3 regions of the Shewanella sp. FJAT-51649 genome follow, and region 3 is predicted to be linked to each of the others. Evidence: predicted binding sites of a transcription regulator. Region 3 holds the regulator's gene; each other region holds the start of a gene.
The links. The regulator LexA, encoded in region 3, represses DNA repair genes until DNA is damaged. The targets are predictions, from matches to a motif close to TACTGTATNNNNATACAGTA.
Positions count from the first base shown of each region.

Region 1: the regulator LexA is predicted to act here: its motif matches at 4,428-4,447, upstream of K0H59_RS12130 (YebG family protein).
Region 2: the regulator LexA is predicted to act here: its motif matches at 3,109-3,128, upstream of recA (recombinase RecA).

Region 1 is NZ_CP080411.1:2,727,846-2,733,303, forward strand. It holds gene pepN (aminopeptidase N) at 1-559, opposite strand, end outside; gene prc (carboxy terminal-processing peptidase) at 643-2,694, opposite strand; gene proQ (RNA chaperone ProQ) at 2,723-3,364, opposite strand; gene K0H59_RS12125 (GAF domain-containing protein) at 3,643-4,101, opposite strand; gene K0H59_RS12130 (YebG family protein) at 4,117-4,416, opposite strand; gene K0H59_RS12135 (paraquat-inducible protein A) at 4,623-5,258, shown strand; gene K0H59_RS12140 (paraquat-inducible protein A) at 5,260-5,458, shown strand, end outside.
Region 2 is NZ_CP080411.1:1,344,034-1,349,491, forward strand. It holds gene rpoS (RNA polymerase sigma factor RpoS) at 1-86, shown strand, start outside; gene mutS (DNA mismatch repair protein MutS) at 269-2,854, opposite strand; gene recA (recombinase RecA) at 3,237-4,310, shown strand; gene K0H59_RS06055 (regulatory protein RecX) at 4,328-4,795, shown strand; gene alaS (alanine--tRNA ligase) at 5,071-5,458, shown strand, end outside.
Region 3 is NZ_CP080411.1:4,595,671-4,601,128, forward strand. It holds gene mtr (tryptophan permease) at 59-1,315, opposite strand; gene plsB (glycerol-3-phosphate 1-O-acyltransferase PlsB) at 1,315-3,738, opposite strand; gene lexA (transcriptional repressor LexA) at 3,900-4,520, shown strand; gene K0H59_RS20130 (cell division inhibitor SulA) at 4,517-5,029, shown strand; gene coxB (cytochrome c oxidase subunit II) at 5,437-5,458, shown strand, end outside.

The DNA of each region.
Region 1 (5,458 bases), 1.9 Mb from region 3:
AGGCAAACAGATAAGCGGGTTTTGGGAAAGGATCTTGCCAGCGCACGTAATGGCGCCCACCATCAAGCTCGCCTTTCTCAATCAAGTTACCGTTGCTGAGCAGGAACGGAAACGCCAGCTTATCGGCTTCGATTCGCACTGTGTATTTGGCTAATACATCGGGGCGGTCGAGAAAATAAGTGATACGTCTAAAGCCTTCGGCTTCGCACTGAGTACAGTAGGCGCCATCGGACATATAGAGCCCTTCGAGGCTTGAGTTAGCCTCGGGATCCAGTTGGGTGATGATGGTCAACTCAAATTCATTCAGCGATGTCTCGATTGACAACTGCCCTTCACTTGCGTGGTACGTCACCGCTTGTCCATCAATGGCCACACTCACTAAGGTCAAACTTTCACCATCCAGCACTAAGGGATTGGTGTGGGAAGAAGTGCGTTTAACTTTGCTAACGGCTTTAACCAGAGTGTTTTTACCATCGAGATTAAAATCTAAATCAATGGTTTCGATCGTGAACTGGGGAGCTTGATAATCTTTAAGGTATTTTGCTTGAGCTTGTGTCATGTCGTTCCCTTTAACACTGTTCTAAATAAGAAAAACGCGCCATAAGCGCGTTTTAAGATAAGGTAAACAGGCGCGATAACCGCCTATTTAGTGCCAGCGTTAGCCAGCTTTTTTGCATCCGCCATATCTAAGGTGATATAGGCCGTTTCGTCTAAGAAGGCATCCGGTGCTTCAACATCGTCTTTATCTTTAATGTCTTCCATCGATTTAACCGCGGCTAAACCATGGGCAACACGACGCTCGTTGGTTCTATCGAGGACTTTCTTCTCATCGGCTTCACGTGAGGCAATGCGCTCACTTTCAACTAAGGAGACAGTTTTCTCTTTATGATGCTTTTTAAAGTCGGCAATATCTTGATTGATATAGTTAAACTCAACATCGTTCTGAATACGGGCAAGGTGTTTCTTCTCTAAACTCGCCACTAACTCAGGAGTGATGTCGTTTAGGGTGCCGTATTGCGCCATCGGCACTTTGTCCCAAGGTAAAGCATTCTTCTCTTCCGCTTCGCCGTATTCACCCGGCTCTAACGCACTTGGGTAAGCAATGTTAGGGGTTACGCCCTTGAGCTGAGTACTGCCACCGTTGATACGGTAGAACTTTTGAATCGTATACTGCACATGTCCAATCGGCTTCTCGTACATATCGTAGATTCGACCAAGGCTCTTATGCTGCTGCACTGTGCCTTTACCAAAGCTTGACTCACCGACAATCAACGCACGGTCGTAATCTTGCAACGCAGCGGCAAAAATTTCCGAAGCTGATGCACTGTAACGGTCAACCATAATAGTTAACGGACCAGCATAGGTCGTCTTGCCATCGTTATCACGGTGGGCAGACACTCGACCATCGGCGTCACGCACTTGCACCACAGGGCCCATATCGATAAAGAGTCCCGTCAGTAACACGGCTTCGGTCAACGCACCGCCGCCATTACCACGTAAGTCGATGACGACACCTTCAACCTTGGCTTCGTTTAACTTCACCAATTCCTTTTCGACGTCCTGGGATAAGTTCATGTAGAAACCAGGAATTTGAATCACACCCACTTTACGGTTGGCGTATTCACCGTCTTTTGGCTCGATGATCTTTGAGGTCGCGGCACGGTCTTCTAAACGAATTTTGTCGCGCACTAAGGTCAGATTAAACGGCTTAGCGTTAGAGCCGCCCTTCTTAGGTAAAATCTGTAATACGACTTTACTGCCTTTAGGCCCTTTGATCAGATCGACCACATCGTCTAATCGCCAGCCGATCACATCAACAATCTCACCGCCTTCTTGGCCGACACCGACGATCTTATCTTCCGGTGACAGTTTTTCACTGCTGGCCGCAGGACCACCTGCAATCAAACTCTTGATGACAGTGTAATCGTCTTCGAGCTGTAACTGCGCACCAATCCCTTCGAGGCTTAAGTTCATTTCCATTTGGAAACGCTCAGCATTACGAGGCGATAAATAGCTAGTGTGTGGCTCGATGCTGCGAGAAAATGCATTCATCACCGCTTGGAACACATCTTCGCTATTGGTCTGGGTCAGACGCTTGATGGCGTTGTTATAACGCTTTTGCAGAATATCGACGATCTCAGGCCATTTCTTGCCTGTGAGTTTCAGATTCAACGCATCGTATTTAACACGTTGGCGCCACAGCTCGTTGATTTCGGCTTGATCTTTTGGCCAAGCCGCGTCTTCTCTGTCGTACTCGTAGGCATCACCTGGCACGGTGAAATCCATCTCTTTATCGAGCAGAGAAAGCGCGTACACAAAACCTTCGTAACGACGCTTTTGCACTAAATCAAACATCTTGTAGGCAGGGTCAAGATCGCCCGAACTCAACATATCATCGAATTGATTGGTATAAGGCTTAAAACTGTCAACATCGGCTTGCGTCAGCACATTACGACGGTAATCGAGTTGTTGCAGGTAACGGTCGAAGATCTGCGCCGAAAACGCATCGTCTAAGGCGAATCTGTGATAGTGGGAACGAGTGTATAAATCCGTCACTCGCTTACTCGCCACTTTATGCTGCGCTTCCTGCTTGAGAGTGGGTAACTCGCTGATTTGAATCGTGGGTGGTACAGCCCAAGCCGAGAATCCGACAAAAACAGTGGCAATGGATGTAGCCAAAGTGAGTTTTCGCATCAACAAGTTACTCCGTTTGATTAAATAATTACAGCAGGATATGTTCCGCTTTCACTTTTACCGTTAAGCCGCTATCCAGCTGAACATGAATGTCCTCTTTGTTAATGTCGGTGATCACGCCGGCTACTGGCGTCATACCTAACTTAACATTGACACGTTGCTTCTTGGTTAGATCGGTCAATTGCGCTTGCACTAAGTTAACCGCAGGCTCAGCCTTAGGGGCTGCTTTTGCTGGGCGCTCAGTCTTACGTGCAGGTACAGCCACTTTCTTAGGGGCTTTTTTCGCAGGCGCTTTGCCAGCAGGTGCCGCTTTAGGTGCTTGAGCAGCACGCTTAGCTTTGGCTTTATCTTGGCTTTCTTTCAACATAGCTTGAGCATGATCGATATGCTCTTGCTCTAACTCACCGCATGGTTGACCGTCGAGGTCTACACGCTGTGCACCGGCTTTTACCGATTTCAGGTAGCGCCAGCTGCTGGTGTAGCGTCTTAAGGCAACTCGCAGTTGAGTTTTACTGACTTTAGAATCATCAGCCAACCTTTCAGCCAAATCTTGAAACAATCCGATTTTTAATGGCTTAGTTTCACCTTCAGCAATAAAGCACAAAGGAAATGTTTCATACAAATACGCCAAAATTGCGTTGGTGTCGGTCAACTTATCTGTTGATTCCATCATTACTTCCACAGTTAAAAAGGGACATCGAATCCGAGGTGATAAAAATCAGCTTCTTACGAGTCGTTTATCTTGGTTAAGCCCACATATGAGCCAAAGTACAAATTAGCATTCTCGCCGAGTTAACTAAAGTTAAAAAATATAAGTTAACAATTTTTCACGGCTGAACCTATCAGGCTTATTTCAGCTGTGCTCAAAATAAGCCTTATCAGTGCATGCGCTATTATAAGGCGCACGCCACCGATTGCGACTATGAATTATGCGTTATTGTACGCAAATTAAGCAAATAGGCAGTTTTCGAAGCTTTTTACCAATAATTCCAAGCCCTTTTGGTCTTCTTCATCGAAGCGGTCAAAAATAGGGCTATCGATATCCAGCACGGCCACGACCTTACCATCGGCGCGGACTGGGATAACAATTTCAGAATTACTGGCCGAATCGCAGGCAATGTGACCATCAAATTGATGCACATCGGCGACACGCTGCGTCTGATTGGTTTGCGCGGAGGTACCACACACGCCCTTACCCATAGGAATACGGGTACAGGCCACTTTACCTTGGAAAGGACCCAACACCAGTTGGTCACCACGCATCACGTAAAAACCTACCCAGTTGAGTTCGGTCAGGTTATCGTTCAGCAAGGCAGAAAAGTTAGCCATGGCAGCCACTAAATCATCCTCGCCCTCGAGTAAGGCCAGCGCTTGACGATTCAGTGACTCATAAAATTGCGGTTTCATAGACTTCCTAAAAAATTATTCGGCAGCGTCGTCCTTCTTAGGCGCTTTCTTCGCTGCATTTTGTTTTGATGGCGTACTATTAACTTGAACTACGCCTTTAAGCAAGTTTGTCAGCTCATCTTTATTGTTAGCAAAATAGAATGCGAGCTGTTCGCTCACGGTTTCATCAATTCCGAGCTGCGCTTTTTGAATAAATGGAATGAGGTTGTCGGCGATGTCGAGCATCTTATCGTAGGCGTCAGCCTCCTTTTTCGATATGAATGTCATCTTCTCCACCCCTTCTCTTACCACGACAAACTGTGTAATAACTGCCATGACTGCCCTCGCACTGTTTTTATATACAGTAATCAGGATGACATAAAGTGAACTAGTGATGCAAGTGTTCTGATTATTCTGATATTATGAGTGCGCTTTTCGTTGTCGAGATGGGTCAAGCTGTTTGATGTCTCATTGGATAATCTGCTCGTTTACAGATTATTTGCGCAATCTCAATGGCTTTGGGGCTAATTTAATATTTTTATATGCATGAAAATACAGCAGAAAACTCTGTAATCCTCTGTCGTTCCTGCGACTTGGCCATTCGAAAGCGCGCCCTACCTACGGGTGTTAGGGCGTTATGCCCGCGCTGCAGTACCGCACTTTATGACACACCATACTGCTCTGTAAACGGCATGTTGGCGCTGTGCATTACCGCGCTGGTGTTCTATTTCCCCGCCAATTTTTTCCCTGTACTCGAAATCCACTTTTTGGGCAGTATTCGCACCACAACAGTGTTTCAGGGCGCCTTTGCGGTGTTCGACCAAGGTTATTGGGTCGTGGGACTAGCCGTGCTCGCCGCCGCCGTGATTGGCCCGGGTTTATTGATCCTATCGATCCTCAGCCAGATTTTGATTGTCAAATGGGGACTTGGCAGCCCCTTTTGGCGTCGCAGCCTCAAACAGTTATTAAAACTTCAAGGGCTGCTATCCCAGCTGACTATGCTGGAGATTTATGTGATTAGCTTTCTGGTTTCTTCATTTCAATTATCTGATTTTTCTGATATTTACTTCGGAATGGGCACCTTTTGCTTCACTATGCTTTTTTTAGTCACCCTGTTCTTACAGCGGGAATACGATATTGAGCATATGTGGAGTCTACTGATGCAGGGGCGCCGCTAAGATGAAACAACAGGGGAAAGATTTAGGCCTGTGTCTGTGCCGAGTGTGCCGGCAGCTCAATAGCAGTGAAAGCACTCATTGCAGCCGCTGTGAAGCCGAGTTACAGGTGCGCGATTACAGCAGCTTACAAAAAAGTTGGGCGCTGCTGATCACCGCCGCCATTTTGTTGGTTCCCGCTAACCTATACCCTATTACTATGC
Region 2 (5,458 bases), 1.6 Mb from region 3:
GCCAAATTCAAGTGGAAGCCCTAAAACGCCTACGTGATTTGCTGGGCGCTCAAGGTCTCTCCGTAGAGGCACTCTTTAGAAACTAAGGTTTAGAAATTAGGCTTAGAAATTAAGGTTCAGAGAGAAAAGTTAAGAGACTAAAGTTTAGAGATTAAAGTTTCGATATTTAGCCTTAAACCAGTTCAACAAGTCATAAAAAACGCCCAATTTTCAGGGCGTTTTTTTATGCTTTTGCGTTTATGCTATCGCGAGTTTTTCACTCAATGTATTAACTCAAGCGTTTTAGCTCGTAGAGTAAATCCAGCGCCTGTTTTGGGGTCAGGTTATCAGGATTGATGGCTTTTAATTTGCTGACGGCGGGATTCTCCACTGGCTCAGGCAGGGCGAGCAGGGTTTGGATCGGTGCCCTAGTGCCGTTAACATTAGCACCTTCCACTTGATGATCGCGGCTCTCAAGCTGATGTAACTTGTGTTTTGCCGCCTTAATCACCCGAGCTGGCACCCCGGCAAGGGCCGCAACTTGTAGGCCATAACTCTTACTGGCCGCACCTTCTTGCACCGCATGCATAAAGGCGATGGTGTCTTCGTGCTCAATCGCATCGAGGTGCACGTTATAGACGCCAGCCATGAGTTCCGGTAATTGTGTTAACTCGAAATAATGGGTCGCAAACAGCGTCATCGCACCGACCTGCTGCGCTAAATATTCCGCTGCGGACCAAGCTAATGAAAGACCATCGTAGGTTGAGGTGCCACGGCCAATTTCATCCATCAAGACTAAACTTTGTGCGGTCGCATTGTGGAGGATATTTGCCGTTTCAGTCATTTCCACCATAAAGGTTGAGCGACCAGAGGCGAGATCGTCTGAGGCGCCAATCCGAGTAAAAATCCGATCGATAGGGCCAATGATGGCGCGATCTGCTGGCACAAAGCAGCCAATGTGTGCCATTAGCGTAATAAGCGCTACTTGGCGCATGTAGGTCGATTTACCGCCCATGTTTGGACCGGTGACAATTAACATCCGGCGTTGATTGTGCAGGGTGACAGGGTTGGCGATAAAAGGCGTTTGACTCACACGCTCGACCACTGGATGGCGACCCGCTTCGATTTTTACTCCGATTTCGCTGCTCAGTTCTGGGCAGGTATAGCCTAAGGTTTCGGCACGTTCGGCAAAGTTACTCAGCACATCGAGTTCGGCTGCGGCTCTGGCAAAGGCTTGTAGCTCATGCAACTTGGGGAGGATTAAATCAAACAATTCGTCCCAAAGTTGTTTTTCAAGGGCGAGCGCTTTGCCTTGGCTCGACAGCACTTTTTCTTCGTATTCCTTTAGTTCAGGCGTGATGTAACGCTCCATATTCTTAAGGGTTTGACGGCGCTGGTAATTTAATGGCACTTGTTGTGATTGCAGGCGACTGACTTCGATGTAGTAGCCATGCACTCGGTTGTAGCCAACCTTCAACGTGGCAATGCCGGTACGCTCTTTTTCCCGCGCCTCGAGCTGAACCAGATAATCTGTGGCTCCTTCACTTAAGCCACGCCATTCATCTAGCTCGGCATTGTAGCCTTCACGGATCACGCCGCCATCACGGATAAGCATGGGCGGATTATCGACAATGGCTCGCTCAAGCAGTTGTTGCTCTTCGGGAAACTCACCTAAGAGTTGGCCTAGTTTCACCGTATGGGGCGCACTTAACTGCGCGAGTGTATGTTGCAACTGAGGCAATAGGTTTAATGCTTGGCGTAGGCGGGCAAAATCCCTTGGACGAGCGGTACGCAGCGCCAGCCTTGCCATGATACGTTCAATATCGCCTAGGGCTTTAAGCTGCTCATGCAATGACTCATGGACAGTGGTCTCGAGCAACTCATTTACGGCCGTTTGGCGAGCAAAAATCTGGGCATGGTCTCTTAGCGGCTGATGGATCCAGCGTTGCAACATCCGGCTGCCCATTGCGGTGGCGGTATTGTCGAGCACTGCTGCTAGGGTGTTATCTCGACCACCACTCAAATTTTGTGTCAGCTCGAGGTTACGGCGCGTTGCCGCATCCAAGACAATCGTATCGGTTTGATTGAAACGGGTAATGGCATTGATATGGGGTAGGGCGGTGCGCTGGGTGTCTTTTACATATTGCATCAAGCAGCCAGCCGCCTGTAGCGAAAGCCTTGCATCGGTAATCCCAAAGCCGTGCAAATCCTTAGTGCCAAATTGTGCCAGCAGCAGTTTAATGCTGGTATCGTAATCAAACTCCCACTCGGGGCGGCGACGCTTGCCTTTAAAATGGTGCAATAGCTCCATCGCGCCAAAATCTTCGCTATAGAGAATTTCGACCGGATTGGTACGTTGCAGCTCGGCTTCGAGGGACTCTTTTGTCTCTAATTCTGCAATCACGAAACGGCCGGAAGACACATCGAGGGTCGCGTAGCCAAAACCGACTTTACCTTGGTAAACCGCGGCTAACAGATTGTCTTGTCTCTCCTGCAATAGCGCTTCGTCGGTCAAAGTACCTGGGGTGACGATGCGCACCACTTTTCGCTCAACTGGGCCTTTTGAGGTAGCAGGATCGCCAATCTGCTCACAGATCGCGACTGATTGACCAATTTGAACCAATTTGGCCAGATAGCCTTCAACGGCATGGTAAGGGATACCCGCCATCGGGATCGGGTCACCGCCACTTTTGCCGCGGGCCGTAAGGGAAATGCCCAATAATTCAGAGGCTCGTTTTGCGTCATCATAGAAGAGTTCATAGAAGTCACCCATACGATAAAACAGCAGCATGTCGTGATGCTCGGCTTTCATGGTCAAATATTGACGCATCATAGGGGTATGTTTTTCTAAATCATCGGTATCTATAGGATTCATTAAATCGTTTTCGTCCGTTATGCCGGCCCAAAGCGGGGAAATAAGTCGTACAGTAATGGGATAAAAAATCAGTGGATGTGCACTATTACTGTCTAAAATAAATTGACGCCAATCTTAGCAATAATTTTCTGAAAATTGACCCTTAAACCATGGATATTCACTGATATCCTGACAAATCTGCAGCACGAGTCGGTAAAAGCTTGTCTCAACGGGAAAATTTTCTGACTGAAAAATAAATCATTCACAGGTCTTGATACTGTATGATTGTACAGTATACTAGTCAGCAGATTATGACAAAGAGCCTCGCTTTTTGTATTACCCGCTTTATTAAATTGAATATCACTTTTGACAGTACTGATACTGTCTTGATGAGGGAACAGGAATGAAGGTCGATCCAAACAAAGAGAAAGCACTTGCTGCGGTATTGAGCCAAATTGAAAAGCAATTTGGTAAAGGCTCCATCATGAAGCTGGGCGAAGACCGCTCTATGGATGTTGAGACTATTTCTACTGGTTCACTTTCCCTTGACGTCGCCTTAGGGGCTGGCGGTTTACCAATGGGACGTATCGTTGAGATCTATGGTCCCGAATCATCAGGTAAAACGACGCTGACATTAGAAGTGATTGCCGCTGCTCAGCGCGAAGGTAAAACCTGTGCCTTTATCGACGCCGAGCACGCGCTAGACCCTATCTATGCTAAAAAGTTAGGCGTAGATATCGATAACTTACTGTGTTCACAACCCGATACCGGCGAACAAGCCCTTGAGATCTGTGATGCGTTAACCCGTTCTGGCGCGGTAGATGTGATCATCGTTGACTCGGTTGCGGCATTAACACCCAAAGCGGAAATTGAAGGTGAAATTGGTGACTCACACATGGGCCTAGCGGCGCGTATGATGAGCCAAGCGATGCGTAAGCTCGCGGGTAACCTCAAGCAATCGAATACACTATTAATCTTCATTAACCAAATTCGTATGAAGATTGGTGTGATGTTTGGTAACCCAGAAACCACAACGGGCGGTAACGCGCTGAAGTTCTACGCTTCTGTTCGTCTCGATATTCGCCGTACTGGTGCTATCAAAGAAGGCGATGAAGTGGTGGGTAACGAGACGCGCGTTAAAGTGGTTAAAAACAAGGTTGCCGCGCCGTTTAAACAAGCTGAGTTCCAAATTCTTTACGGTCAAGGTATCAACCGTACTGGTGAGTTAGTCGATTTAGGTGTTGCCCATAAACTGATTGAAAAAGCCGGTGCATGGTACAGCTACAAGGGTGACAAGATTGGTCAAGGCCGTGCAAATGCCGGTAAATATCTGACTGAAAACCCAGCAATTGCCGCTGAAATCGATAAAACACTGCGTGAGTTACTGCTGAGTAACCCAAGCGCTATGTCTTCATCTTCTTCTGATGATGAAAACAGCGAAGGCAATGTTGATTTCGAAACAGGCGAAGTATTCTGAGCCAGTCAGCCCGTCAAATCGCGGTCGCGCTGTTAGCGCGCCGCGACTATTCCCGCCAAGAAATCCGCTCCAAACTGCTCGAAAAAGGTTTTGAGGTCGTTGATATCGATCCCGTGCTCGATGATTGTGAAGCGTCGGGTTTTATCAATGATAAGCGTTATGCCGAGCTTCTTGTTCGTAGCCATATTGCCCGTGGCCATGGGCCTATTCGTATCCGTCAAGCCATTGCTCAAAAAGGGCTTTCAAAGGATTGTATCGAAGCCGCCTTATCTGCAAATGAGCATGATTGGTTTGAGTTAGCAAAAGCCAAAGCCATCAAAAAATATGTAACCCCTAAAGTCACCGAGGTTAAAGGCTCGCAATCCCGGGAGTTAGTGGCGAAAGAAAAAGCCAAACGGGTGCGGTTTTTACTGAGCCAAGGCTTTAATTACGAACAAGTCTCCTACGCCTTAGATTACGACCCTTTGGCAGATAATGACGACTAACGTCATGGCATAAACTCGCCGCCCTTGGCTTGTCTGGTCATTGTCCTTTACGTTCGGCCGACGTGCTGATCCGGCTCATCGACTCCTCTTTACCGCTTGGCCTTTGTGATAAGCCATGTCTTAGCGGCAAACTCACCGAAAATATGAGATTCCTAAGCCTATATCGCTATTCAAGGCTGGTCGTCTTTCCTCAGTCTGCTTATAATGCTGGGCAAATAGAAATACGGCTACCTTATGGTGTAGCTGGTCATGCTTACCCAATTCAGGACGATTTCATGTATCAAACGACAGCAGCGCTTAGAAGTGCTTTCCTCGAATTTTTCCGCAGCAATGGTCACCAAGTTGTGGACAGTAGTTCTCTTGTACCAGGCAACGATCCCACGCTTTTATTCACTAACGCCGGTATGAACCAGTTCAAGGACGTGTTTCTTGGCATGGACAAACGTAGCTATACACGTGCGACCACTGCCCAACGCTGCGTCCGTGCGGGTGGTAAACACAACGATTTAGATAACGTTGGTTACACCGCGCGTCACCATACTTTCTTCGAAATGCTGGGTAACTTCAGCTTTGGTGATTACTTCAAAGAAGATGCTATTCACTTTGGTTGGACCTTCCTGACTGAAGTCTTGAAGCTGCCAAAGGAGCGTCTGTGTGTGACTG
Region 3 (5,458 bases):
AAAGATGAATATAAAGAAAAAGCCCTCAGTTTGAGGGCTTGATTCGTAGGCGAAATACTTAGGAGAACTGCGGCAATAAATTCGCCATCGCGAGTAGATGACAAGCCCCAGTCACCACGCCGTATAACACCACAAGGATAATTAAGGGCGTGCCACCAAAGACTCTAAAACCTTGATGATTAGGGAACTGCTGTCTCGATTTATAAGCCATCAGTGCAGGCACTATTACGGCCCACACGGTTGCCGCTAAGGCAGCAAAACCTATGGCAATCAAAAAGCCATCGGGGAATAACAAACCTAAAATGGTCGGCGGCACAAAGGTGACTACCGCCGTTTTCATCCGCCCCGAACGCGTATCGTCGAACCCGAATAAATCGGCCAAATAATCGAATAAACCTAAGGTCACACCGAGGAAAGAAGACGCCACAGCTAAGTTAGCAAACAGGGTTAACATGCTGTTTAACCAGCTGCTTTCCATCACTTTCGACAAGGCACCGACTAACACACCCATATTGCCACCCTGGGCAATAATCTCACTAAACTGGCTGCGTGGAATGTTGCCCATAGTGGCGACTAACCAGCAGGCATAAATGATCAGCGCGATGAAAGTGCCAACGAAAATCGCTTTGATGATGGTCGATGAATCTTTGCCATAATACTTCACCAGACTCGGCACGTTGCCATGGTAGCCAAAACTTGCCAGACCAAAGGGCAAAGCCGCCCACAGATAAGGCATAAAGCTTTGACTTCCATCCGGCTCGAGCAACTTAGTCACATCAATCTCGATCAGTAAATTACCAATCGCGAGGAAGAAAGTGATGATCATCCCGCCGAGCATTATGGTCGTAATACGGTCCACCGCCTTGGTGCTGATCAACACGATACAGGCGAGCACAACCGCAAATACTAATCCGGCAACACTCTGGGGTAGCTCAATCCCCATACCCTGTAGGCTATGGTTAACAATCGAGCCGCCGCCACTGATGTAGGCGTAGGTTAAGATGTAAAGCACGAAGGCAATCGATACCCCATTCACGATCCGCCAAAACTGGCCTAGGGTTTCCTTGGTCAGGGTATCGAAACTCGCTCCCGGCTCGAAATGCAGGTTGGTTTCGAGCAGTAACAGTCCCGACATCAACATGCAGAACCAAATACCGAGTAACATCAGTACCGAGTAGCCAAACCACATGCCAGCACCCACAACGGGCAAAGAAAACATCCCCGCCCCAACTGTGGTGCCAGCAATAATCATGGCACCACCGAGCAAAGACTTGCCCACCGGCTTATTCTTCGCCGCATTCATATGGTTAGCCATTAAACGATATGCTCCGCGGTCACACTCGCCACTATGGTTTGTCTCACTGAGGCTCGAAGTAAGCTATTGGCTTGATCGCGAATGCGCTCAACGTCGGATTTATCTTCCTTCTCGGAGAAATAACCCAACTCTTTAAGCTTAACACTCAAGGTGTTATAGAGTTTCTTGTCGTAGAATTCTGGTGCAGTAATTCCATGCAGCGCCCCTAAACGTTGGGCAAGCAGATGGCTTTCAGACTCCAGCTCCGAACGCTCCATCTTAGGTCTGTGGGCCAGCAGATTGAAGATAATCGCATAGCGTTGCAAAGTCTCGCTAACGCTTCCGGCCAGCAACAACATTTGGCTAGTGTGCTCGGTCACCACCGACAGCGTATCGCTTTCCTGCACTAAGCCCTGTTCAATAAACAGATCCAGCACTTGATTCACATAACTTGGGAGGTCCTTGATACCCATGAATAACTCCGCCTTCAGTAGCGGATAAAAGTCACTCACAATCCCTAGGATATGGGCTCTTGAAATCTGCTTATTGTTGGTTAAGCAGCTGGCAATCAACGACGGAATGATAAACAAGTGGATGATATTGTTACGATAGTAAGTCATTGAAATCGCTTGATTCGCATCAATAGAGACTATCTCACCCAGAGGATCGGCGTGGATGGAGAACTTATTCAGCTCTAATCCTTGCTGCACTAAGTGCTTGCCATCACCTTCGGCCACCGACGTAAACGAAGTGTAAGGCACACGCTTAAGCAGAGTTAGATACAAATCTAACTGACGCTCGAGCAAGCAACGCTCTAGGGCATTTTGTTCCGACGCCAGCAGCACTAAGCTGGTCAAGGTGATAGAACTGGCGGCGGCGGCATCGTTAATGCGGGTCATCACACGATTCGCTAACACGTTGACCGCTGGGGTTAACCAAGTCGGTTTTTGTTCGGGATCGTCGGCCACTTCAGTGCGCCAGTTAGGCGCTGTTTCATTCAAGAAGTTTTGCAGTGTAATCGGCTCACCAAAGTTGACATAACCTTGGCCAAAATTACCTAATTTACGAATAGCACCAAAGACTTGCCATACAGATTCTTTCTGTTTTTTCTTACCACTCAACTCTTTGTGATAAGTCGCCACTTCCATCACGTGATCATAACCTAAATACACAGGCACTAAGGTGACAGGGCGTTCGATGCCACGCAGCACACTGTTGATCGTCATGGCGATCATGCCCGTTTTAGGCGCCAACAAACGACCGGTACGAGAACGACCACCCTCAGAGAAATACTCCACCGAATATCCCTTAGCAAACAGCTGATCGAGGTATTCACGGAACACGGCCGTATAGAGTTTATTGCCGTTAAAACTACGGCGAATAAAGAAAGCACCGCCACGGCGGAACAGCGGCCCAGCTGGCCAGAAGTTTAGGTTAATCCCCGCCGCAATATGCGGTGGCACCATGCCTTGGTAATACAAAATGTAGGATAACAGCAGGTAATCCATATGGCTGCGATGGCAAGGTACATACACAATCTCGTGACCATCATGGTGAAGCTGGCGGATTTGCTCAGCACCTTTGATATTGATACCGCTGTAGAGCTTGTTCCATAACCAAGTTAAGAAACGCTCGGCAATACGCACTAAGCTATCGGAATAATTCGCTGCAATTTCATCAAGATATTCAATTGCTGTTTCACGAGCTTGGGTTTCGGAAATCTTCTTACTCGCCGCTTCTTCTTGAATCGCCTTGCGTAAGGATTCGGATTTCAACAGGGAGTGGAACATCGCCTGACGATTAGGCAGCACAGGTCCTGTCATCACCTTGCGCTGGCGGCGGAAATGCACTCTCGCCACCCGCGCTAACTTATGGGCAATCCCCATATCGGTGCCGTGTTCGTCGGCCATGTAACGCAGCGATACGGCATTAGAAAACTGAACAAAGTTGTGGCGGCCTAAAAATAGGATCATCAGGCACTTACGTAACCAAGTTGGGTTTTCACGCTCAAGTACAGCCGCCTTCATGGTGTCGTCTTCTTTACCCGGAGTACGGCCCCAATACAGGCTCACAGGCACCAGCTGAATATCTAACTCAGGCTTTTCTTTATGTACGGCCAACAAACGCATAAAACATTCGAGGAATGGCTCATTACTAGCACGTTCGCCAAACAAAGGCTTACGCCCTTCGAGGCAAACTACGCGGGGCGCAACAACGCCATTTACCACGAGCGGCTCGTAAGGGCTTGGCAAACCCAGCTTAGTGGTGATTTCGCTTAACGCAGCAATATCACTCAGGGATTCTGTTTTCATTACATAAGCAAGCGGTCTGGAGGCGTCCAGATTCAGATCGGCAAAGGGATCCTGCGGCACAACAATAGTGTGCACTAAGTGTTTTTGGATCCAGCGTAATGATTTCAACCAAAGAGAGTCTTGTTTAGGCATTATTCTTATGCAATGTAAGTACGTTCATTAGCCCCATAGAATACCAGATTCTAGGGAACATTCGCTAATACTCTCCAATCGCGTTAAAAAGTGGTTAATACTTGCACTACGAATAATACTGTATATACTAACAGTAACTGTATAGAAAAACAGGAAAGAACATGAGACCGTTGACGCCACGCCAAGCCGAAATTTTAGAGCTGATTAAACGTAATATTGCCGAGACTGGCATGCCACCCACCCGGGCCGAAATCGCCACCCGTTTGGGTTTTAAAAGTGCAAATGCCGCCGAGGAACACCTTAAGGCATTGGCGAAAAAAGGCTGCATCGAGATCATGCCTGGTACTTCCCGCGGGATCCGCCTCCCAGTTGAGGAAGAAGATAACAGCGAATCAGGCTTACCACTGATTGGCCAAGTGGCTGCTGGCGAACCTATCCTCGCCCAAGAGCATGTCGAACAGTATTACCAAGTCGACCCTAGCATGTTCCACCCTGCCGCCGATTTCTTACTGCGTGTCAGAGGCGACAGTATGAAGAACATCGGTATCCTCGAGGGGGATCTGCTCGCCGTTCATAAAGTACAGCAAGCGCGCAATGGCCAAGTAGTTGTTGCTCGCGTTGACGATGATGTAACAGTTAAACGCTTTGAAAAGAAAGGGAATCTAGTTTATCTACATGCGGAGAATGAAGATTACTCCCCAATTAAAGTCGATTTAAGTTTCCAAAGTCTAACAATAGAAGGGCTCGCCGTAGGGGTGATCCGCAATGGAGATTGGCTATGAACAAACTACTAGGTAATGCCCCGCGTCACCCCGGTTTATGGCTCGATGCGGTACGCGAAACCGATACTGACTGGCAGCATACGCCTATCATCACTATGCCTACAGAGAGCCAAGGGCGCCAAGAGCTGATGCAGCTTAGCAAGCAGTTAGCACAACTGAGCCAACAAGGCCGCTGGGTTGTGCTCATCAACCCTCCTAGTATTGGCTACAAACAGTTACTGGCCAGCGCTGGCGTGCGTATGGATCGCGTTCTCTTAGTCCATGCGAAAGATGAAGTCGAAACCCTGTGGGCAATGGAAAAAGCCTTAACCAGTGGCACTTCAAGCGCAGTAATTACTTGGATCCACTCACTCGATGCCCGCGACAATCGTCGTTTGCAAATTGTGGCCAAGAGTGCCCGCGCCATGGGAATCGTGCTCGAAGGTGTTGTAAATCACTCGACTACGGACGCGACACTCAAGCAACCCGCTCACTTTGCCCAAGGTAGTTTTTTTAGCTCTGTTCATTAAAATTTTTGCACTGCGTATTTAGCCTTGAAAGCCGCCTCACCTGTGAATGTGGGGCTTTTTTTTGGCAATTTTTCAGACAATTAGAAAAAGAAGTGATCTTGATCAATTTTTAAACAGCAAGTATGTTTGATTCAGACGAGCATAATATATCGCCCGTTTAGGCAAAAAATATCGACGATTTATCGAATATCTCTTGCCCACAAAAATCGAGAATAATGGGTTTTATTCAGCAGTATGTGCCAGTGTGGCTAATACCAGCAGTAACAATACTTAATCAAAAGTAAGCCGCCAACGCACGTTGAAGTCAGAGAAGCTTTTTTGGGAACTGAAGAGTTTGCATAGAGTTGAGACTTACTGTGTTGCTCTTCTTTGTAGTTGCTATTCGCAATTGGCAGAGGAGAAGTCTTGTGAAGCAATGGTTGTATTGTT